Regions from separate parts of the Streptomyces sp. NPDC002640 genome, predicted to be linked through region 4. Evidence: riboswitches for the same ligand, from Rfam matches in the RefSeq annotation. Region 4 holds a riboswitch; each other region holds the start of a gene.
What was found. A riboswitch is a leader RNA that binds a small molecule or an ion and turns the genes downstream of it on or off. The one in region 4 is predicted to bind cobalamin.

Region 1 (4,963 bases), on a different contig from region 4:
CGGCGCAGCAGCCACAGGAAGAACGGGCCGCCGCACAGTGCCGTGAGCACGCCGACGGGGATCTCCGTGGGCGCGGCGACCACGCGTGCGGCGATGTCGGCCCAGACGAGGAAGACCGCGCCGCCGAGGGCGGCGGTCGGCAGCACCCGGCGGTGGTCTCCGCCGACGACGAGGCGGACGACGTGCGGAAGGATCAGACCGACGAAGCCGATCGGCCCCGCCGCCGCGACGAGGACACCGGTGATCAGGGAGAGCAGGACGAACATGCGGGCACGGAAGCGCGCGACGTCCAGCCCCATGGTGGTCGCGGCCTCCTCGCCGGCGAGGAGCAGGTTCAGGTTCCGGGCCTGGACCATGAGGGCGCCGACGCCCAGCAGCAGCGCCGCGCCGGGCAGCCACAACGTGCTCCAGTTCACGCCGCCGAGGCCGCCGAGGGTCCACGCCAGGACCGCGCGGGCCTCGTTGCCGTGGTCGGTGGTGAGCAGCAGCAGGTCCAGGATCGCGGTGAGCACCGCGGCGATGGCCACCCCGGACAGCACCAGCCGCGTCGACGTGATCCGGCCACCGGTGCGGGCGGTGGCGTAGACGAGCACCAGAGCCCCGAGGGCGCCGATGAACGCGGCGACCGACAGCGAGAACTGCCCGAAGACGGTGACACCGCCCACGATCACCGCCACGGCGCCCAGCGAGGCACCGGAGGAGACGCCGAGCAGGTAGGGCTCCGCGAGCGGGTTCCGGATCAGCGCCTGCAGGGCGGTTCCCACCACGGAGAGACCCGCGCCGGCCACCGCGCCGAGCAGGACGCGCGGCGCGCGCACGTCCAGCACGATGGTCTCGCGCGCCGCGGACCAGTCGGGTGTGGCCCGGCCGAAGCCGAGCGCGTGCGTCACGATGCCCCACACCTGGCCGGGCGGCACCTGCACCGAGCCGATGGCCAGTCCGGCGGTGACGGAGACGAGCAGCAGAGCGGCCAGGATGAGCAGCGTGACGGGGAGGGAGACCGGGCCCGGCTGCCGGTCGCCGCGCCCTGGCGTGTGCGCGGGCCGCTCGGCGCCGACGCGGCTGTCGGCGTCGGCGGCCGAGGGCGTCACCCGAAGCTCTTGGGGTGGATGCCGCGGGCCAGGTCGGCCACCGCGTGCGCGGACCGTACGCCGACCAGTGTGGCGGTGAGCGGCAGGACGACGAACCGCTCGTTCCTGATCGCCGGCACGTCCTCGAGGGCGGGCTGCGACAGCAGGAACCTCTTCTTCTCCTCGACGCTGCCCGCCCCCGCGTAGTCGTAGATCGCGATGACCTCGGGCTTGCGCTCGACGACCTGTTCCCAGGAGACGTCGCCGAAGACGTCGTCGAGGTCGGCGAACACGTTCTCGCCGCCGGCCAGCCGGATCAGTTCGGTGCCGAGGCTCTCGCCTCCCGCCGTGAACGCGCTCTTGTCCCCGCTGTCGTACACGAAGACGGGCACCTCGGGGGCGTCCTCGACGGCGGCGGAGGCCCTCTCGACCTCGGCGCGGAGGTCGGCGATCAGCGCGTCCGCCCGGTCGGGCACCCCGAAGATCCGGCCGACGGTACGGACCTCCTCGTAGGTGTCCTCCATCGTCACGTGCTTCTCGCCGCAGTACTCGCGGTTGAGGTGGGTGTCGATGCCCGCGTCGGCGAACGCCTGGCGGGAGCGGCCCTCGTTCTCGGCGAAGGCGCTGCCGTAGCCGCCGTAGACGAGGTCCGGCTCGGCGTCGAGGACCGTCTCGAACGACGGTTCCTTGGGCGCCAGTTGCTCGATCGAGTCGAAGTCCTTCCGCAGCTCCGGCAGGACGGGGGAGTCCGGGAAGGAGGTGCCCACCATGCGGTCCTTCAGCCCGAGGGAGAGCATGAGCTCGGCGGGGTGCTGGTGGATGGTGACGACGCGGGACGGCGGCTTCTCGAACGTCGTCCGCACCCCGCAGTTGTCGATGGTGACGGGGAAGCCGTCGGCCGACCGGGCGGGCGCCTCGGCGTCCTGGTCGGCGGTGGGTCGCGACGGTCCGCAGCCCGCCGTCGACAACACGGCCGACAGGGCGAGTACCGCGGCGGGAGTCCGCAGGGCCTGACGCCTGCGCGAGCCGGGGCGGTGGGGAGATCGGGGCATGACGGCGTGCACGTTGAGCCTCCTGGGGAGTCCGCGCTCCTCAAAACGGGCCCGCGACAGGCCAGTGTCCTGACTCCCGGATCGGCGCTTCTCCCCTGCCTTCCCACGCGGTGCGCGGTGGCCTGTCGAAGGGTGCACTCCCCGGTCACAGTGGCGGGACCGTGCCGGATTCGCACCGGCTTCCTGTCTCCCGTCGCGGTGATGACCCGCTGATCCTACGGTCGGTCAAGTCCGGTGCGCAAAGGGCGCCGGATCTCCCGGACGTCCCCGCACCCCCGTCACGGCTCTCCCCGCTCCCCCGTCACGGCTCTCCCCGCACCCCCCTCACCGCTCTCCCGTCACCGCTCTCCCCCGTCACCGCTCACGCACCGCCCGCAGGACCAGCCGTTCGGCGTCCTGGTCGTAGGGGCGGCCGTCGAAGCCGCCGAAGACCTCCACCCGGCCGAAGCCGGCGTCCTCCACCATCCGCCGCAGCTCCACCGCGCTGTAGACGAACCACACCAGCGCGGCCCGCGTCACCCGTTCGCCCCGCACCAGCACCCAGTCGCTGCGCAACCGGGCCCAGTCGTCCAGCACGGTGTCGGTCTGCACCATCAGATCCTCGCCCCGCCGCACCACCTTGGGCGGGGTGACCCTGCGGGCGAGGAGTTCCTTGCCGGCCAGGTCCAGCACGAGCGTGCCGCCGGGTGCGAGACAGGTGTGCATGGTGCGCAGCACGCGGGCGTTGTCGGCCGGATCCTCGAAGTAGCCGAACGAGGTGAACATGTTGAGCACGACGTCGAAGGCGCCCGGCGCCTCGTAGGTGCGGGCGTCGGCCCGCACGTAGGCGACATCGACGCCCGCTTCGGCCGTGTGCTTGCGGGCCCGGTCGAGCATGGCGGGACTCAGGTCCACCCCGGTGACGTCATGGCCCCGGCGGGCGAGCGGCACGGTGAAGACCCCCGGGCCGCAGCACAGGTCCAGCACGCGGGCTCCGGCGGGGAAGGACAGCAGCGGGGAGGTCGCGAGGAGCTCCTCGGCCTGGGTGTGGCGTTGTTCCGAGAACAGGAAGTCGTGGAACTCGGTCCAGAAGTCGTCGTCCTGGAATCCGCCGGTCCGTGGCATGCGGTCTCAGTGCTCCTTCGTGTCGGTCGTGTCTGTCCGTCGTGAGGTGGGGTGTTCCGTCGTCCGGCCGCGCACGGCCAGCAGCACCGGAGGCAGCAGCAGGCACTGGGCTGCGGCCAGCAGCCAGAACCGCCCCGTGTCCCCGGAGTCGGCGGTGAGGCTGTACATCTGGCCGCCGAGCACTCCGCTCGCGCACGCCCCGAGCCCCGCGGCGAGCCGTTGCTGGCCGAAGACCACGGCGTCCGACCGCGGGCTGCGGCGCAGTGCCTCCAGGTCGTTCTTGAGGAACAGGACGATGTCGCCCAGGGTGATCAGCGCTCCGCCCGCCAGCAGCGCCGGCCGGGTGCCGATCGCCAGGACGGCCAGTCCGGCTCCCAGACCGGTGAAGCCGGCCGTGAGGGCCGCGGGGTACGACATGCGCCCGATCGCGTCCGACGCGAGCGGCTGGACGACGATGACCAGGGCGAAGCAGAGCAGCAGGACCAGACTGTAGAAGGTGCTGGAGGCCCGCTCGACGGCGTACACCGCCAGGTAGTGCTGGAAGTGGAAGTAGAGGTAGAAGGCGATCGCGTTGGCGGCGAAGGGCAGGAGTGCCACCCCGGCCAGCAGACCGCCGCGCCCGGCCGTCCCCGGGTCCGCCGCCCTTCCCCCGGGCGCGACCGGGAGCCGCAGGTGGCCCGCGGTGACCAGGACGAAGAGGGCGGTGACGGCGGTGAAGAGCCAGCCGGGGGAGGACAGGACGAACGGTCCGGCCACCAGTGGCCCCACGGCCATGCCGGCGTTGAGGGCCGCGTTGCCCGCCGACAGGAAGGCCGGCCGGAACCCGTCGTCCACGCCGTGCACCAGGTAGGCCTTGTTGGCGGGCAGGTACAGAGCCGCGCCGCAGCAGGTGAGGACCAGTGCTCCGACCGCCAGCGGCGGCCAGCGCAGCGCCAGCAGGAGGCCGAGGAACCCGGCCGTGCGGATGAGCAGTGCCCACACCATCGTGCGGCGCAGTCCGATCCGGTCCGCCAGGGCCCCGCCCAGGATCCCCCCGGAGAACTGCACCAGGGACGCCGCCGCCAGCACGACGCCCACCGTGCCGAGCCCCATGCCGAGCCGCTCGTGCAGGAACACCGACATGAACGGCAGGACCATGAAACTGCCGAGCGGGATGAGGAACGAGCTGAGCAGCAGGAACCGCAGCGGGCCGTCGAGCAGGGCCGGCACGGCCCGCAGCCGCACGGCTCCGGGCGTCGCCTCACCCACCGGACGTCTCGCGGCCGGTGCCCTCCCCCGGCGGCGACGGCTCGGTGAGCACGGTCAGGGCGTTCGCCGCGGCCACCGCGTGGTGGGTGGCCAGTTCGGCGGTCTCGGCCTCCGCGTAGACGATGCCGGCGTAGCCGCGACTGTCGCCCAGGTGCTCGATCGTGTCGCCGGCCGACTTGACCGGATACCAGGCAGGAGTGCCCGGCATGTCTCCCAGCCGCTCCAGCCCGTCGACGCCGGTGAACACCCCGGGCTCGGCCGGGTAGCCCAGGACGAAGGCGACGGCCGGGCCTCCGGGCAGGTCGGCGTCCATCAGTCCGGGACGGCGGCCTAGCGCGGCCTCGGCCATGGCCTCGTACACGTTGACGCCGAGCGCCCGGCACATGCCCTCCCCGACGAGAGCACCTCCGATCCGGGGATTGACCTCGACGACTTCCGGGCCGCCGGTCGTCAGGACGAACTCCACGTGGGCGAAACGGTCGGTGTAGC
Region 2 (4,963 bases), on a different contig from region 4:
GCCGGTCGTCATGGTCGACACCGAGGCTTCCTCCCTGGTGCAGGCCGGGCGGACGCTCTCCGAGGCATTCCTGGGCGAGATCGCCTACGAGGACGACGACCTGTTCGCCGAGGTCGCGGAGGAACTCGCGCGGCTGGGGATACCCGTGTCGGCGAGGTCCTGGGCGGACCTCGCCGAGGCGGTCGCGGACCCCGCACCGGAGGACGTCGCGGAGGAGCTGTACCGCGCGGAGCTGGAGCGCCGGACCGCGTGAGTCCGTACGTCAGGGCCGGACACCGCCGGCCGGGAGCGGCGCCGCGACCCGGAACAACGGCACCGTCACGGCTGGGTGGCCCGGGCGGTGCGGGTGGCGTGCCGGTGGGCCAGCACGGAGAGGGGCACGGCGGCGATCCAGCTGTAGAGGGCCGCCACGGGGGAGAACTGGGCGATCACCACGGAGAGGAGGAAGACGCACGCCTGCGCGGGAAAGGGCGGGAAGGGCTTCCGCCGCCCCGGTTCCCGGGCGATGCGCACGGCCATCACGTACAGCACCAGGGCGGCCGTGCCGATGACCACGCCGTACAGGCCGGGGCCGAGGGGACGGTCGCCGTAGTCGGCCAGCACCCTCGTCGGGAAGGGGATCAGGGAGATCAGCGCCAGGAAGGCGACGTTGCACCAGAAGAGGGTGCCGTTGATCCACTCCGCCTCGCGCAGCACCGAGTGGTGGGCCCGCCAGAACAGGGCGATCACGGCGGCGCTCAACAGGAACGTCCCGACCTGGCCCTGCACGTCGCCGAGCGCGTCCGACAGGGCCCGCCCCCGTAGCCCGTCGGGCACGTCGATGTCGAGCACCAGCAGCGTCATGGCGATGGCCACCACGCCGTCGGTCAACGCGAGAACCCGGTGCTTCGGCAGGTACTTCTGCTCCGGAGCGGCGGCTGTGTGCCCGTGGCCCGTATCCATGCTCCCGTGGTAGCACCACCCGCGTGCCGTCCCCCGGCACCACCGCCACCGGCCGCCCGCGTGTCGTGGACCGGACTCCGGATCAGGGGGTGCCGGGGGACGCGGCGGGCGATAGCCCTGCGGTGGCCGACCGGATCACTCCGTCTCCTTCTCGTGCGGGCTGCTCGCCGGAGCCTCGGCCGGCCGCTCCCTGCCTCCGTCATGACCGGAGACGACCACGACGAGGATGCCGACGACCACGGCCCCGGCGAGAACCCTGCCCGCCGCCCGCAGCGTCCACCCCGGCAGTGAGCCCCCCGGACCGCCCGCACCCCGCCCCGGGGCGCCCAGTCGCTCCGCGCGGCGGGCGGGTCTCAGCAACCGCACCAGCAGCAGCACGGCGACGGGGAGTTGCAGCAGCCACAGCACCGTGCGGGGCCACTCGCCGTACCAGACGTTGGTGCCGTACAGCAGCGTGTGCCACACGCTCAGCACGTACACGACGATCACGAAGCGGTGCAGCCGCCGCCAGGTGGTGGCGCCGATGCGGTTGCGGACGTAGAAGAGCAGGCCCAGCGGCACGGCCAGATACAGGGCCGCCTGGCCGATGGGGATGGCGATCTGCCCGGTCCCGGAGTCGTACCAGCCGGGCACGAAGGAGTCGGCGAAACCGGTCCACAGCCGCTTCAGCCACGTCAACTCGGTCTCGTAGCGGACGAGTTCGGCCGCGAACATCAGCGCGTGCGCGAACATCAGAGCCATCGTCGTCAGGCTCGTGGTGCGGTGCCAGCGCTCCAGGACCTGGCGGGAGACGGGTAATCGGCCGGGTCTCGGCCCCGACAGCAGCAGGCCGAGCATGACCGTGCCCCAGGCCCACAGCAGTCCCGACCACCCGAAGGCCTGGCTGAGCAGGTACATCCAGTACGTGGCCGGGTCGTCCATGAACGGCATGATCGCGACCGTCGCCGACTCGCCGGAGCCCATCCGCGCCCACAGGAACACGAAGACGGCGGCCGTGACCAGGACCGCCGCCGTCGCGTCGGGCACCGCGGCCCGCAGGTCGGTGCGCAGGGTGACCCGGCCGGCCGCGGGTCCCTCACGGACGGGCAGGGCGGTCGTGCCGTCGTCTCCCGACGGCGTCGTGGGCGACATCTGGACCTCCGGTGAGCGCGGGACACCGATGCTCGGTGTGCGGGTGTGGTGGGCGTCACCAGTGTGATCGAGGCGGGTGTGCTTCACCGAGGCGTCATTCGGCCAGTGTGACTCCGGATGACCGGCCGGGCCCTCCTATGGCTGTGGAGCGCTCATGGCCGCCGACGGCATTCGGACAACCAGTCACGCGCCACTGCCGCCGCGGATCGTGCCCCCCTAACCTGATGCCTGCAGTCGGTTCGCGCCTCCTGCCCGGTCAGGCGTCGGGCGGCGCGACGCAAGAGGGAACCCGGTGCGAACCCGGGACTGTCCCGCAGCGGTGAGTGGGAGCGACAGCCGTCGGCAGCACCGGGCCTCTCAGGGACGAGAGCCGGGGAACCGACGGCCCGCAGGCGCTTCGCCGGACCTCCGGAGGGCCGGCCCACGAGTCCGAAGACCTGCCACTGCGCCCGCACCTGGCGTGCGGGTTGTACACGGTGACCTCGTGGACCGGGTTGGCGGTACGGACGGCCGTACAGCGTACGGCACGGGTTGTGCCGCGCCTCCTGCCCTGTCCCGCTCAGCAGTCCGGGACCACGAAGGAGGACGTGTCCGTGACCGTGCGATCCGTCGTGGGCCCCGGGGGATGCGGGGCGCTCCGCCGTGCGACGGGGCGGACCGCATGGTGCTGACATCCGCCGAGGAGCACCCCCTGCCCGGGCACACGCCCGCAGCCATGGTGTCCGGAGTCTGCCACGGCACCCTGGGCGAGCTGTACCAGGGCCCGCTGCGGGCGGGTGGCGAGCCGGACATCGCCGTGGTGTCCTTTCCCGTGGACCGGCACTCCTGGGTGCACTTCACCCCCGGGGCGGAACCGTCGAGCACGTTGCCCGTCGGGGAGAAGTCCGCCGCGGCGGTCGGCCTCTTCCTGCGGCACTTCGGGCTCACGCTGCCGCCGGGCCGCTGGAGCGCCCACTCGGAACTGACGGTCGGCGTGGGAATGGCGAGTTCGACCGCCGACATCGTGGCGACCCTGCGTTGCCTGTTCCGGGTCTTCGGGCTGCCCTACGACCTGGACGTCGTCCTCGGCATCCTGTCGGCGATCGAACGGTCCGACAGCGTCTTCCTCGACGAGTTCGCCCTTCACCTGAGCGGCCGGCATCGCGTGGTGAAGCGGCTGGGCACGGACCTCGGGTTCCACACCGCCTACATCACCGAGCCCGGGACGGTGGACACCTCCGCCGTCACCGCCGAACTCGTGGCGCACTACCGCAGGCGGGGCGAGGAGTACGAGCGGTGCCTGGCCGATCTCCTCAAGGGGTTCGCCTCACGCGACCCCGTCGTCATCGCCCGCGCCGCCACCACCAGCGCCGTCCTCTCCCAGGAGGTGCTGCCCAAGACGACCTTCGACGCCCTGCTCGCCCGCCGCGAACGGTTCGGTGCCGACGGCGTCTTCGTCGCCCACACGGGCCGGGTGATCGGCTACCTCTTCCGCGGCCGCCCCGGCCCCGACGTCAAGGCGGACGTCTCCGCGTTCTTCCGCTCACAAGGCCATCAGTGTTCCTTCGCCCAAGGAGGTTACGGATGATCCACCCCCACATCGCGGACGCCCTGAAGATCCCCGACCTGGTCCGTCTGTCCGACGGCCTCGTCCTGATCCGGTTCGAGTCCATGAAGATCTACTCGGCGCTGGCCGCCGTCCGTCATCTCCTGGAGCGGGGCACGATCCGCCCGGGGCAGACCTTGGTCGACAGCTCCAGCGGCATCTACGCCTACGCCCTGGCACTGGCCTGCCACCGCTACGGGATGCGCTGCCACATCGTCGCGTCGACCACGGTGGACACCACCACCCGGGCCCAGCTGGAGATCCTCGGCGCCACCGTGGAACAGGTCAGACCCTCGCAGAACCTCAAACTGGACCAGGAGTTACGGGTGGCGCGGGTGAAGGAGATCCTGGCCGCCCACCCGGACCGGCACTGGATGCGCCAGTACCACGACGACGTCCACTACCTCGGGTACCAGGAGGTCGCCGACCGCGTCACGACCGCGTTCCCGGACACCCGGCTGACCGTCGTCGGCGGCGTGGGATCGGGGGCGTCGACAGGAGGCATCGTGGAACGCCTGCGTGCCACGGACCCCTCGGTGCGGCTGGTGGGTGTCCAGCCCTTCGGCAGCGTCACCTTCGGCAGCCAGGACCACGACGACCCGGAGGCGATCATCGCCGGTATCGGGTCGTCGATCGTCTTCGACAACGTTCGCCACCACCTCTACGACGCCGTCCACTGGCTGGACTTCACCCACGCCATGTCCGGCACGATCGCCCTGCTGCGCGACCATGCCGTGTTCGCCGGGCTGTCCACCGGCGCCGGATACCTGGCCGCCACCTACGAGACCCGCCGCCATCCCGACCGATTACACCTGGTGATCGGAGCCGACACCGGACACCGCTATGTCGACCGGGTGTTCGCCCGGCACGCGGAAGCACTGGATCCCTCGGCGCTGAAACCGGCCGAGGTGTCCGGCCCCGAGGAGATGTCCATGCCGTGGTCCACGGCGGCCTGGCGGCGCACCGCCGGCCCGACACGACGGAAGGAGCGGGCGGCATGACCATCGCCTGTCTCGAAGCACTCACCTTCGGCCTCGGGCACCTGGTGCGCGCGGCCGACGCACTCGGCGAGCGCCTGCTCCTGCTCACCAGGGACCGCTCCTACTACACGTACGAGCTGCGGCGGCTGCCGGACGACGCCCTCGACGTCGTGGAGACGGACACCTTCGACGTGGAGGCAGTGGCGGACCTGCTGCACCGGACGGCTGGGCTGCGCGGCCTGATCAGCTCGACCGACACCTGGACGCTGGTGGGCGCGGATCTCGCGGAACGCCTCGGTCTGCCGGGGCTCGATCCGGCCGTGCT
Region 3 (4,963 bases), on a different contig from region 4:
GCAGCTACAGCGGCGGCGGCGGTGGCAACTGCGTCGAGGTGGCCCTGACCCAGCAGGCTGTGCACGTGCGCGACTCCAAGGACACCCGGATCCAGCCCCTGCTCCTGTCCCCCACCGCCTGGGCTGCGTTCACCGCGCACACCGCCGACACCGCCTGCTGAGTCCGAGCATCTGCGGCGGTGTCAGGGGGGCGTCAAAGTTCGGCGGTGGGGTCGTATGGAAGGCGTCAAAAAGTACGATGTCCCGCTGAACTGCGCGTTTCCTGGTGAGGTCAGGTTCTTCCGACCCTCGTGCAGGAGCCGCCATGTCTTCCCTGACCGTCGACGCACCGGTGACGGCCGACCGCGGTGGCGGGGACAGGGACCCCGCGGCGACGCGGGTGCTGGTGGTGGAGGACGATCCGCAGATCGCCCGCGCGCTGGTGCTGAACCTGCGGGCGCGGGGGTACCGCGTGGACGCGGCGCCCGACGGGTTCACCGCCCTGCGGTTGGCCGCCGCGCGCCGGCCGGACGTCGTGCTGCTCGACCTGGGGCTGCCCGACATGGACGGCGTCGAGGTCACCGAGGGTCTGCGCGGCTGGACCCGGGTGCCGATCCTGGTGCTGTCCGCGCGTCAGGGCTCCGACGAGAAGGTCGCCGCGCTGGACGCCGGGGCGGACGACTACGTGACCAAGCCGTTCAGCATGAACGAGCTGCTGGCGCGGCTGCGGGCCGCGGTGCGGCGCACCCGGGCGGTGTCGTCGGAGCCGGAGAGCAGCCTGGTGGAGACCGGCTCGTTCACCGTCGACCTGGTGGCGAAGAGAGCGACCCGCGAGGGCCGGGAGGTGCGCCTGACGCCCACCGAGTGGCACCTGCTGGAGATCCTGCTCACCCACCCCGGCCGGCTGGTCAGCCAGAAGCAGCTGCTGCACGAGGTGTGGGGCGCCTACCAGAGCAACAAGACCAACTACCTGCGCGTCTACATGGCCCAGCTGCGCCGCAAGCTGGAGGCGGACCCCTCGCACCCCCGCCATCTGATCACCGAGCCGGGCATGGGCTACCGCTTCGAGCCCTGAGAGAGCTTGAGGGCCCCTGAGGAGACCCTGACGGGCCCCTGCGGAACCGGCGGAGGCCACCGCCGGGGGACACGGGCGGGGCGGACGGCGCACTTCCGGGGGTGGGGGCGCGGCGGATGCGTCTGGCGTCGGAGGGTGCGAAGGAGTGTGGCGCCCGTGCGGGCGGGCGGTGAGCCGGTGCCGCCGGGGCGGCGGCCGTGGCAGCGGGGCGGAAAAGCGGCTGACAGGGGCGGGTGGCGGGGGACAGGATGCGCGTTCGTGCCCGTCGCCCGTCGCCCGGAGGCCCTGCCATGACCGATGCACCGCCCGAGCAGCTCGACCAGCCCGCGTTCCCGGAGCGGATGGAGCTGCGCGGGGAGGGCCTCGTCCTCCGTGACTGGACGGAGGACGACGTGGCGGCGATGCCGGCCCTGTTCGACCACCCCGACATCGCCTACTGGACGCCCATCGTCTCCCCTTTCGACGAGAAGGCGGCCGAGCAACGGCTGGTGCGCACCCGGCAGTTGCGGGCCGAGGGGAAGGCCGTGCTGCTCGCCGTCACGGAGGACGGCGGGGCCCCGCTCGGCGAGGTGATGCTGCGGCGTGCGCCGGAGGGGACGGAGATCGGGTACGCGGTGGGGCCCGCGCACCGGGGCCGGGGGCTCGCGGCCCGCGCGGTGCGGGTGATGGCCTCGTACGCCTTCGAGGAGCTGGGGGCGCGGCAGGTGATCCTCGAACTGGAGGCGGAGAACGCGGCCAGCGTCGCCGTCGCCACCAGGGCGGGGTTCCGGCTGCTGGACGTGCCGCTGATCACCGGGGAGGAGAAGGGGCGGCCGTACGTCCTGCAGACCTGGGGTCTGGACCGTCCCTGACCCGGCGGAGCGGCGGGAGGCTCGCTTGTCAGTAAGCGGCTGCCCCATTACTGTCACAACGCCTTGGTGAACGGGAAATCCGGTGTGATGCCGGTGCGGCCCTCGCCACTGTGATCGGGAAGTCCGGCTCCGGCCCTCGCGGGCAGCCACTGGGTCCTCACGGACCCGGGAAGGCGGAGCACGGGCGTGTGGTACCCGTCAGCCAGGAGACCGGCCAAGGCGCGTCGTCCATCCACGAGGTGCTGGAGAGGGTCTGCTGAGCCATGCACATAGCCGAGGGGTTCCTTCCTCCGGTGCACGCGGTCGCCTGGGGCGCCGCGTCCGCGCCGTTCGTCGTCCACGGAGTACGCCGACTCACCCGTGAGGTGAGGGAGCATCCCGAGAGCACGCTCCTGCTGGGAGCCTCGGGTGCCTTCATGTTCGCTCTGTCGGCGCTCAAGTTGCCTTCTGTGACCGGTAGTTGCTCGCACCCCACCGGGAGCGGGCTGGGGGCGGTGCTGTTCCGGCCCCCGGTGGTGGCGGTGCTGGGCACCGTCACCCTGCTGTTCCAGGCCCTGCTGCTCGCGCACGGCGGGCTGACCACGCTCGGGGCCAACGTCTTCTCCATGGCCGTGGTCGGCCCCTGGGCCGGGTACGGGGCGTACCTGCTCGCCCGGCGGTGCGGGGCGGGGCTCGAAGTCGCGGTGTTCTGCGCCGCGTTCGTCGCCGACCTGAGCACCTACTGTGTGACCAGCGTGCAGTTGGCGCTGGCGTTCCCGGACCCGGCGAGCGGATTCGCGGGCGCGCTGGGCAAGTTCGGCTCGATCTTCGCGGTGACGCAGATCCCGCTCGCGGTCGGCGAGGGGCTGCTCACGGTGCTGGTCGTCCGGCTGCTGGCGCAGTCCAACGGCGGGCAACTGGCGCGGCTGGGGCTGCGTCCGGGCACCCGCGGCAAGGCCGACGCCGAGGCGGTGGCCCGATGAGCCGGAACGCGCGGATCAACCTGCTGCTGGTGCTGGGCGTCGTCCTGCTGGCCGTGCTGCCGGTGGCGTTCGGACTGGGGGACCACAAGGAGGAGCCGTTCGCCGGCGCGGACGCCGAGGCGGAGGTGGCGATCCAGGAGATCGACCCGGACTACCGGCCGTGGTTCTCCCCGGTCTACGAGCCGCCGTCGGGCGAGATCGAGTCGGGTCTGTTCGCCCTGCAGGCGGCGGTGGGCGCGGGAGTGGTCGCCTACTGCCTGGGGCTGTGGCGGGGACGGCGCCAGGGCGAGGCCAGGGCGGTGGCGGCCCTGGGGACGGCCGCCGGGTCGGCTGTCGGGTCGGCCGCCGGATCCGCCACCGGGTCGGTGACCGGGTCCGCCGCCGGGTCGGTGACCGGGTCCGCCGGTTCGGCCGCCGGGTCGGCTGCCGGTTCGGTGACCGGGTCGGCTGCGGGGTCGGGGGCCTGGTCCGCCGCCGGTTCGGCTGCCGGGTCGGGGGCCTGGTCCGCCACCGGGTCGGTGACCGGTTCGACTGCCGGTTCGGCCGCCGGGTCGGGGGCCGAGGGTGCGGACGGGGCCGCGGGCGAGGGGCGCGGGGACGCGCCGGGCTCCGGACGGGTCTGACGCCGGTGCTGTCGATCGACACGGCGGCGCACGGCAGTCGCTGGCGCCGCCGTCATCCCGTGGACAAGGCGGTGCTCGGGTTCGGGCTGACCGTGCTGGCCGTCTCGCTGCCGCCCTGGCCGGGCGCGGCGCTGGTCCTGGCGGCCGCGCTGGCGCTGCTGCTGGGGCCGGCGCGGGTGCCGGCCGGGCGCCTGTGGCGGGCGTACCGGGTGCCGCTGGGGTTCTGCCTCACGGGCGCGGCGACGCTGCTGGTGAGGGTCGGCGGTCCGAACGGCCCGCTGGTGGGGCTCGCCCCCGACGGGCCGGTGCGCGCCGGGGAACTGCTCCTGCGGAGTTCGGCGGCCTCGCTGGGGGTCCTGCTCTTCGCCTTCACCACGCCGATGTCGGACCTGCTCCCCCGCCTGGTGCGGGCCGGGGTCCCGCCGGCGGTGGTGGACGTCGCGCTGGTCACCTACCGGATGACGTTCCTGCTGCTGGAGTCGGTGCGGCGGGTACGGCAGGCGCAGGCCGCGCGGCTCGGGCACACCACCCGGGCGGCGACCTGGCGGTCGCTGGGCGGGCTCGGGGCCACCGCGTTCGTCCGGGCCTTCGACCGGGCGGGGCGGCTGCAGGACGGGCTCGCGGGGCGGGGCTACGACGGGACCCTGCGGGTGCTGGTGCCGTCCACCCGGGTCTCCGCGGCGTTCACCCTCGCGAGTCTCGCGCTGCTGGCGGGGATCGCCGTCCTCAGCGCCGTACTGGAAGGACCCCTCGGATGAGCCGTCCGCCGTCGCCGCCGCCACCCCCCTCGTCGCCACCCCCCTCCTCGCCGCCGCCGGTCGCCCTGCGGGGTGTCTCCTTCCGGTACGAGGACGGGCCGCCGGTCCTCGACGGCCTCGATCTGGAGGTCCGCGAGGGGCGTGCGCTGGCGCTGCTCGGACGCAACGGCAGCGGCAAGACCACCCTGATGCGGCTGCTGGGCGGCGGGCTGCGGCCGCTGTCCGGGCGGGTGGAGCTGGAGGGCCGGCCCGTGTCGTACGACCGGGCGGGACTGACGCGGCTGCGGACCACCGTGCAGTTGGTGATGCAGGACCCGGACGACCAGTTGTTCGCGGCCTCGGTCGCGCAGGACGTGTCGTTCGGGCCGCTGAACCTGGGGCTGCCGGAGGAGGAGGTCCGGGGGCGGGTCGAGGAGGCGCTGGCGGCGCTCGACATCACGGCGCTGGCCGACCGGCCCACCCATCTCCTCTCCTACGGGCAGCGCAAGCGGGCGGCGATCGCCGGGGCGGTCGCCATGCGGCCGCGGGTCCTCGTCCTCGACGAGCCGACGGCGGGGCTCGACCCCGAGGGGCAGGAACGGCTGCTGGGCACGCTGGAGCGGCTGCGGGACGCGGGGACCACGGTGCTGATGGCCACCCACGACGTGGACCTGGCGCTGCGCTGGGCGGACGACGTGGCCCTGCTGAGGCCGTCCGGGCCGCGGGCGGGGGCGGC
Region 4 (4,963 bases):
TCGATGGTGGCCGGGTCGAGTTCGCCGAGCGTGGTGACGGTCAGTTCCTCGCCGGCGCGTCCGACGTCGCGTCCCACCACGACCACGGTCTCCGGCTTGCGGTGTTCGAGCAGGACGCGGCGGGCGGTGGCGATCTGCTCGGTCCTCGACCGGGAGGCCGGGTTGTAGACGGCCAGCACCAGGTCGGCCTCGGCGACGGCGCGCAGCCGGCGTTCGACGACCTCCCAGGGCTTGAGCCGGTCGGAGAGGCTCATGACGGCGAAGTCGCCGCCGATCGGCGCGCCGGCCCGGGCGGCGACGGCCTGGACGGCGCTGACGCCGGGCAGCACGCGCACCGGGACTTCCCGGTAGGCGGGGTCCTCGGCGGCCTCCAGGACGGCGGTGGCCATGCCGAAGACGCCGGCGTCGCCGCCGGAGACCACGGCGACCCGCTCGCCGTTCCTCGCCAGCTCCAGTGCCGCGCGGGCGCGGTCGATCTCGACGGTGTTGCCGGAGGCGTGCCGGGTCAGTCCGGGGCGCTGCGGCACCCGGTCGACGTAGGGGCCGTAGCCGACGACGTGGTCCACCTCGGCCAGCGCCGCGGTGGCCTCGGGGGTCAGCCATGCCTCGGGGCCGGGGCCGAGTCCGACGACCAGGAGTTCGGCGGCGGGCACGGCGGTGCGGGCCGCCGCCGCTTCCGGGGCCCGGTCCTCCGCGCGGGTCGCGGCCGTGTCCTGTTCGCCGGGCCGCCGTGAGCGGGTGCCGTTGCGGCTGTCGCCGGTGACGAGGATCAGGGAGAAGTACGGGACGGTGTCCGGGTCGACCTCGGCGACGGGCAGCCGGCGTTCGCCCTCCATGGAGGCGCGCTCCACGTACACGGCGTGCTCCAGCCGTCCGGCCGCCTCCAGGGCGCGGCGGACGGCGGGGAAGGTGCGGCCCAGCTTCATCACCACGGCGGCGTCGGTGTCGGCGAGGCGGCGGGCGAGTTCGGGTTCGGGCAGGGTGCCGGGGAGGACGGTGAGCACGTCGGTCTGCCGGACCAGCGGCGCGGCGGCGACCGCGGTCGCCGCGGCGAACGCGGGGACACCGGGCACGATCTCGGTCTCGTACCGCTCCGAGAGCCGGTCGTGCATGTACATGTACGACCCGTAGAAGAGGGGGTCGCCCTCGGAGAGGAGTACGACGTCGCGTCCGGCGTCGAGGTGGGCGGCGAGCCGGGCGGCGGACTCCTCGTAGAAGTCGGCCAGGGCGCCCGCGTAGCCCCCGGGGTGGTCGGTGACGCCGGTGGTGACCGGGTAGACCAGCCGCTCCTCGACGGCGGTGGGGGGTATCAGCGAGGCGGCGATCCGCCGGGCGTTGGACTCCTTGCGGACGCCGGCGTGGTAGGCGACGACGTCGGCGGAGCCGATCAGCCGGGCGGCCTTGAGCGTGATCAGTTCGGGGTCTCCGGGGCCGACGCCGACACCGTGGAAACGTCCGGTCACTCCTCCTCCTTGGCGAGTGCGTTGAGGGCCGACGACGTCATGGCGGATCCGCCGCGGCGGCCGTGGACGGTGACGTACGGGATGTCGATGCCGTGCCGGTCGGCGAGTTCGGTGAGGGCCTGCTTGGACTCGGCGGCGCCGATGAAGCCGACCGGGCAGCCGACGATCGCCGCGGGCCGGGGTGCGCCGTCGATCAGCATCTCCAGCAGGTGGAACAGGGCGGTGGGCGCGTTGCCGACGGCGACGACCGCGCCCTCCATCAGCGGCTCCCACAGGGAGACCGCCGCGGCGGTGCGGGTGGTGTGCCAGCGGCGCGCGAGGTCCGGTACGCGGTCGTCGCCGAGGAGGCAGACGACATCGTTGTCGGCGGGGAGGCGGCCGCGGGTGACGCCGGTGGCGACCATGGTGACGTCGCAGAGGATCGGGGCGCCCGCCCGCAGGGCGCCGCGGGCGGCGCCGACCAGGCCGGGGTGGATCACCAGGTCGTCGGCCAGGTCGACCTGTCCGGCGCCGTGGATCATCCGCACGGCGAGGCGTTCGGCCTCGGCGGGGATGTGGTCCAGGCGGGCCTCGCGGCGGATGGTGGCGAAGGAGTCGACGTAGATGGCCGGCCCGTCGGCGATGTAGTCGTAGTGGCGGTCGGGTCGGCGGGGCGCCGGGGTACCGGCGCCGGTGGTGGTGGTCATGCGGCGGCTCCCGGGACGATCACTCCGCGCCAGGGGGTGACGGTGAGTTCGCCCGCGCCGGCGGCGCGGGCCTCGTCGGCCAGTTCGGCGACGAGCTGCGGGGACATGCCCGCGTCGGTGACGAGCACGTGGCGGCCGCCCTCGGGGAGGGGGCCCGGTGGCAGAGGTGGCGCGGGGCTGGGCAGTCCTGGGTCCGGGGGCACGGGCTCCGTGAGGGGGACGTCCAGCTCGACGACGTGCCAGGGCGCCGTGGGTCCGATCCCCCGGGCGTCCACGAAGTCCCGGGCGAGGCCGGTGAGGGCGGCGGCCGCCCCGGTCAGCGGGACGACCGGTCCCCAGGTGTCGCCGACCCGCAGCTGTGCGCCGCCGGCGTCGAGGGCGACCAGACCGAGGTCGCAGGGGCGGGTCGTCAGGTCGCCGCGGCCGTCGTCCAGGACGAAGAGGAAGCGGGCGGGCAGCCCGGCGAGGGCCGGGTCGGCGCAGAGCAGCCGGTCGAGTTCCGCGGCCACCGGTCGCAGGTCGGCGCGGCCGCCGGTCACTCCGGTGCGGGGCGAGACCATGATGTTCCTCACCAGTTCGTGGGTGCGTGAGGGCAGCAGGCCGGTCTCCTCGATGGCGGCCAGGACGGCGGTGCCGAGGCGGCCCTGGTGGCCGGGCAGGGCGCGGATCTGCAGGTTGGCGCGTCCGGTGACGTGGACCCGGCCGTCGCCGTGGCGTTGCGCGACGGCCGAGAGAGCGGTGAGGGAGTCGGTGGGGAGGCGGCCGCCGACGAGGCGGAGACGGACCAGGAGGCCGTCGTCGGCCGGCCAGGGGCGGAGCACGCCCGGGCAGCGGTCGCGCCGTGCACGGCGTGCGGAGCTGAACGCGGAATCCATCGGGGACACACGAGTCCTTCGAGGTCAGGGACCCGTTCGCGGGGCCCGCGGTCGACCTGGCGGCCCGTCACCGCCAGCGCCAGCAGGTCTTCGGACTCGGGTTCCTCCGGTACGGGCGCCTTCCCGGAGCGTCGCTCCAGTGGCTGCGCTGCGCTCACCGCGCCCACGCGTGCCCGACCGTCACCCTCACCGCTGCGCGTCAGTCCCGGAGTCGCACCGGGTTCCCTGACCCCACCTCGTGGAGTTCGACTGGCCCGATGAGCCTACCGTGCCGTTCCGGGGCCGTGGGCGGGGGCCTCGAAGCGGGGGGCCGCGGGGGGTTAGTGTCCGGCCATGACTTTCTCGATCGCTGCGCGCAGTGCCGACGGGACCTGCTTCGGGGTCGCCGTCGCGTCGAAGTTCCTGGCCGTGGGGGCGGCCGTTCCGGCGGCGCGGGCGGGGGTGGGCGCGCTCGCGACGCAGGCGCTGGCCAATCTCGCCTACCGGCCGGACGGCATGCGCCTGCTGGACGAGGGGCGGTCGGCCCGGGAAACCCTGGACGCGCTGCTCGCCGGGGACGAGCGCCCTGACGACCGGCAGGCCGGGATCGTCGACCGGGACGGCGGCTCGGCGACCTGGACGGGACGGGCGTGCATGACCTGGGCGGGCGGCGTCTCGGGCCCCGGCTACGCGATCCAGGGCAACATCCTGACCGGACCGGAGGTGGTGCGGTCGATGGAGGGGGCGTGGCTGGAGTCGGGTCCGGACCTGCCGCTGGCGCGGCGGCTGCACGCCGCGCTGCTGGCCGGCGACCGCGCGGGCGGCGACAGCCGGGGCCGGCAGAGCGCGGCCCTGCTGGTGGTGACGCCGGGCGGCGGGTACGGCGGCGGCAGCGACGTGCTGGTGGACCTGCGGGTGGACGACCACGCCGATCCGTCGGCGGAGCTGGGCCGGCTGCTGGACCTGCACGACCTGTACTTCGGCAGGCCGGATCCCGCGACGCTGCTGCCGCTGACGGGCGAGCTGGCGCGGGAGGTCGCCGACCGGCTGGCCGCGCTCGGGCACCGCGGCATGGAGGTGGACGCGGCGCTGGGCGAGTGGGCCGGGATCGCCAACCTGGAGGAGCGGCTGGTCGACGGGGCGATCGATCCGCTGGTCCTGGAGCGGCTGCGGGCGGCGGGCGACCCGGTGGGGTAGCACACCGCCCGACCGCGGATCAGGGTGTGTTGAGGAACGCGGCCAGCTCGGCCACGAAGGCGGGCGCCCCGACGGCGGTGGAGTGGTCGCCCGGCACGGTCCTGAGGGTGGCGTCGGGAAGGGCGTCGGCGAGCACCTCAGGCCGGGCGGCGAGCGGGTCGTCCTCGCCCGCGAGGACCAGGGTGGGCGCGGTGATCCCGTCGAGCGCGATGGGTTCCTGGTGGATGGCCCGCGCGTGGGCGGCGAGGGCGAGACGGTCGGCGCCCAGGGCGTCGACGAAGGCCCGGAAGCCGGCCGCGGTGGGGTCGGCGACGGTGGAGGGGTCGTCGGTGGTCAGCGCCCGCACCAGGGCGGGCCCGCCGACGACCCTGCTGTCCACTCCCCCGAGTTCGACGACCGCCGCTCCGACGCCGCCGACGGCCAGGCGGCGGATCCGGGTGTCCCGGGCGGCGGTGAGCAGGCTGACGACGGCGCCCATGGAGTAGCCGGCGAGGTCGTAGGCGTCCTCGTCCAGGAGGTCCATCAGCTCGCGCAGGTCCTCCGACATGCGGGCCTCGCCGTAGCGCTCGGGGTCGTGCGGCTTGCCGCTGCGTCCGTGGCCCCGGGCGTCGAGTGCGAGGACCCGGCGGCCGGTCTCGGTGAGCACCCGCACGATGCCGGGGGCGACCCAGTTGACGTCGGCGTCGGCGATGAAGCCGTGGTGCAGGAGGACCAGCGGCCGGTCGGACTCCGTCTCCCAGAGCTGGTAGTGGATCTCGATGTC

Region 1: it holds a riboswitch for cobalamin, as region 4 does, so the genes downstream of both, ACWD3O_RS12945 (ABC transporter substrate-binding protein) here and ACWD3O_RS23820 (hypothetical protein) in region 4, are expected to answer to the same signal.
Region 2: it holds a riboswitch for cobalamin, as region 4 does, so the genes downstream of both, ACWD3O_RS12970 (GHMP family kinase ATP-binding protein) here and ACWD3O_RS23820 (hypothetical protein) in region 4, are expected to answer to the same signal.
Region 3: it holds a riboswitch for cobalamin, as region 4 does, so the genes downstream of both, ACWD3O_RS02025 (energy-coupling factor ABC transporter permease) here and ACWD3O_RS23820 (hypothetical protein) in region 4, are expected to answer to the same signal.

The regions. Positions count from the first base shown of each region.
Region 1 covers NZ_JBSFVZ010000008.1:58,813-63,775, forward strand. The annotation lists gene ACWD3O_RS12940 (FecCD family ABC transporter permease) at 1-1,091, opposite strand, end outside; gene ACWD3O_RS12945 (ABC transporter substrate-binding protein) at 1,088-2,122, opposite strand; cobalamin riboswitch at 2,165-2,345, opposite strand; gene ACWD3O_RS12950 (class I SAM-dependent methyltransferase) at 2,477-3,226, opposite strand; gene ACWD3O_RS12955 (MFS transporter) at 3,233-4,474, opposite strand; gene ACWD3O_RS12960 (ATP-grasp domain-containing protein) at 4,467-4,963, opposite strand, start outside.
Region 2 covers NZ_JBSFVZ010000008.1:64,225-69,187, reverse strand. The annotation lists gene ACWD3O_RS12985 (hypothetical protein) at 1-253, shown strand, start outside; gene ACWD3O_RS12980 (TMEM175 family protein) at 319-942, opposite strand; gene ACWD3O_RS12975 (ferric reductase-like transmembrane domain-containing protein) at 1,078-2,073, opposite strand; cobalamin riboswitch at 2,292-2,531, shown strand; gene ACWD3O_RS12970 (GHMP family kinase ATP-binding protein) at 2,735-3,640, shown strand; gene ACWD3O_RS12965 (cysteine synthase family protein) at 3,637-4,659, shown strand; gene ACWD3O_RS12960 (ATP-grasp domain-containing protein) at 4,656-4,963, shown strand, end outside.
Region 3 covers NZ_JBSFVZ010000001.1:440,065-445,027, reverse strand. The annotation lists gene ACWD3O_RS02040 (DUF397 domain-containing protein) at 1-161, shown strand, start outside; gene ACWD3O_RS02035 (response regulator) at 305-1,054, shown strand; gene ACWD3O_RS02030 (GNAT family N-acetyltransferase) at 1,345-1,905, shown strand; cobalamin riboswitch at 1,953-2,138, shown strand; gene ACWD3O_RS02025 (energy-coupling factor ABC transporter permease) at 2,169-2,867, shown strand; gene ACWD3O_RS02020 (energy-coupling factor ABC transporter substrate-binding protein) at 2,864-3,490, shown strand; gene cbiQ (cobalt ECF transporter T component CbiQ) at 3,496-4,248, shown strand; gene ACWD3O_RS02010 (energy-coupling factor ABC transporter ATP-binding protein) at 4,245-4,963, shown strand, end outside.
Region 4 covers NZ_JBSFVZ010000019.1:108,102-113,064, forward strand. The annotation lists gene ACWD3O_RS23810 (precorrin-2 C(20)-methyltransferase) at 1-1,463, opposite strand, end outside; gene ACWD3O_RS23815 (precorrin-8X methylmutase) at 1,460-2,149, opposite strand; gene ACWD3O_RS23820 (hypothetical protein) at 2,146-3,024, opposite strand; cobalamin riboswitch at 3,089-3,293, opposite strand; gene ACWD3O_RS23825 (DUF1028 domain-containing protein) at 3,358-4,200, shown strand; gene ACWD3O_RS23830 (alpha/beta fold hydrolase) at 4,220-4,963, opposite strand, start outside.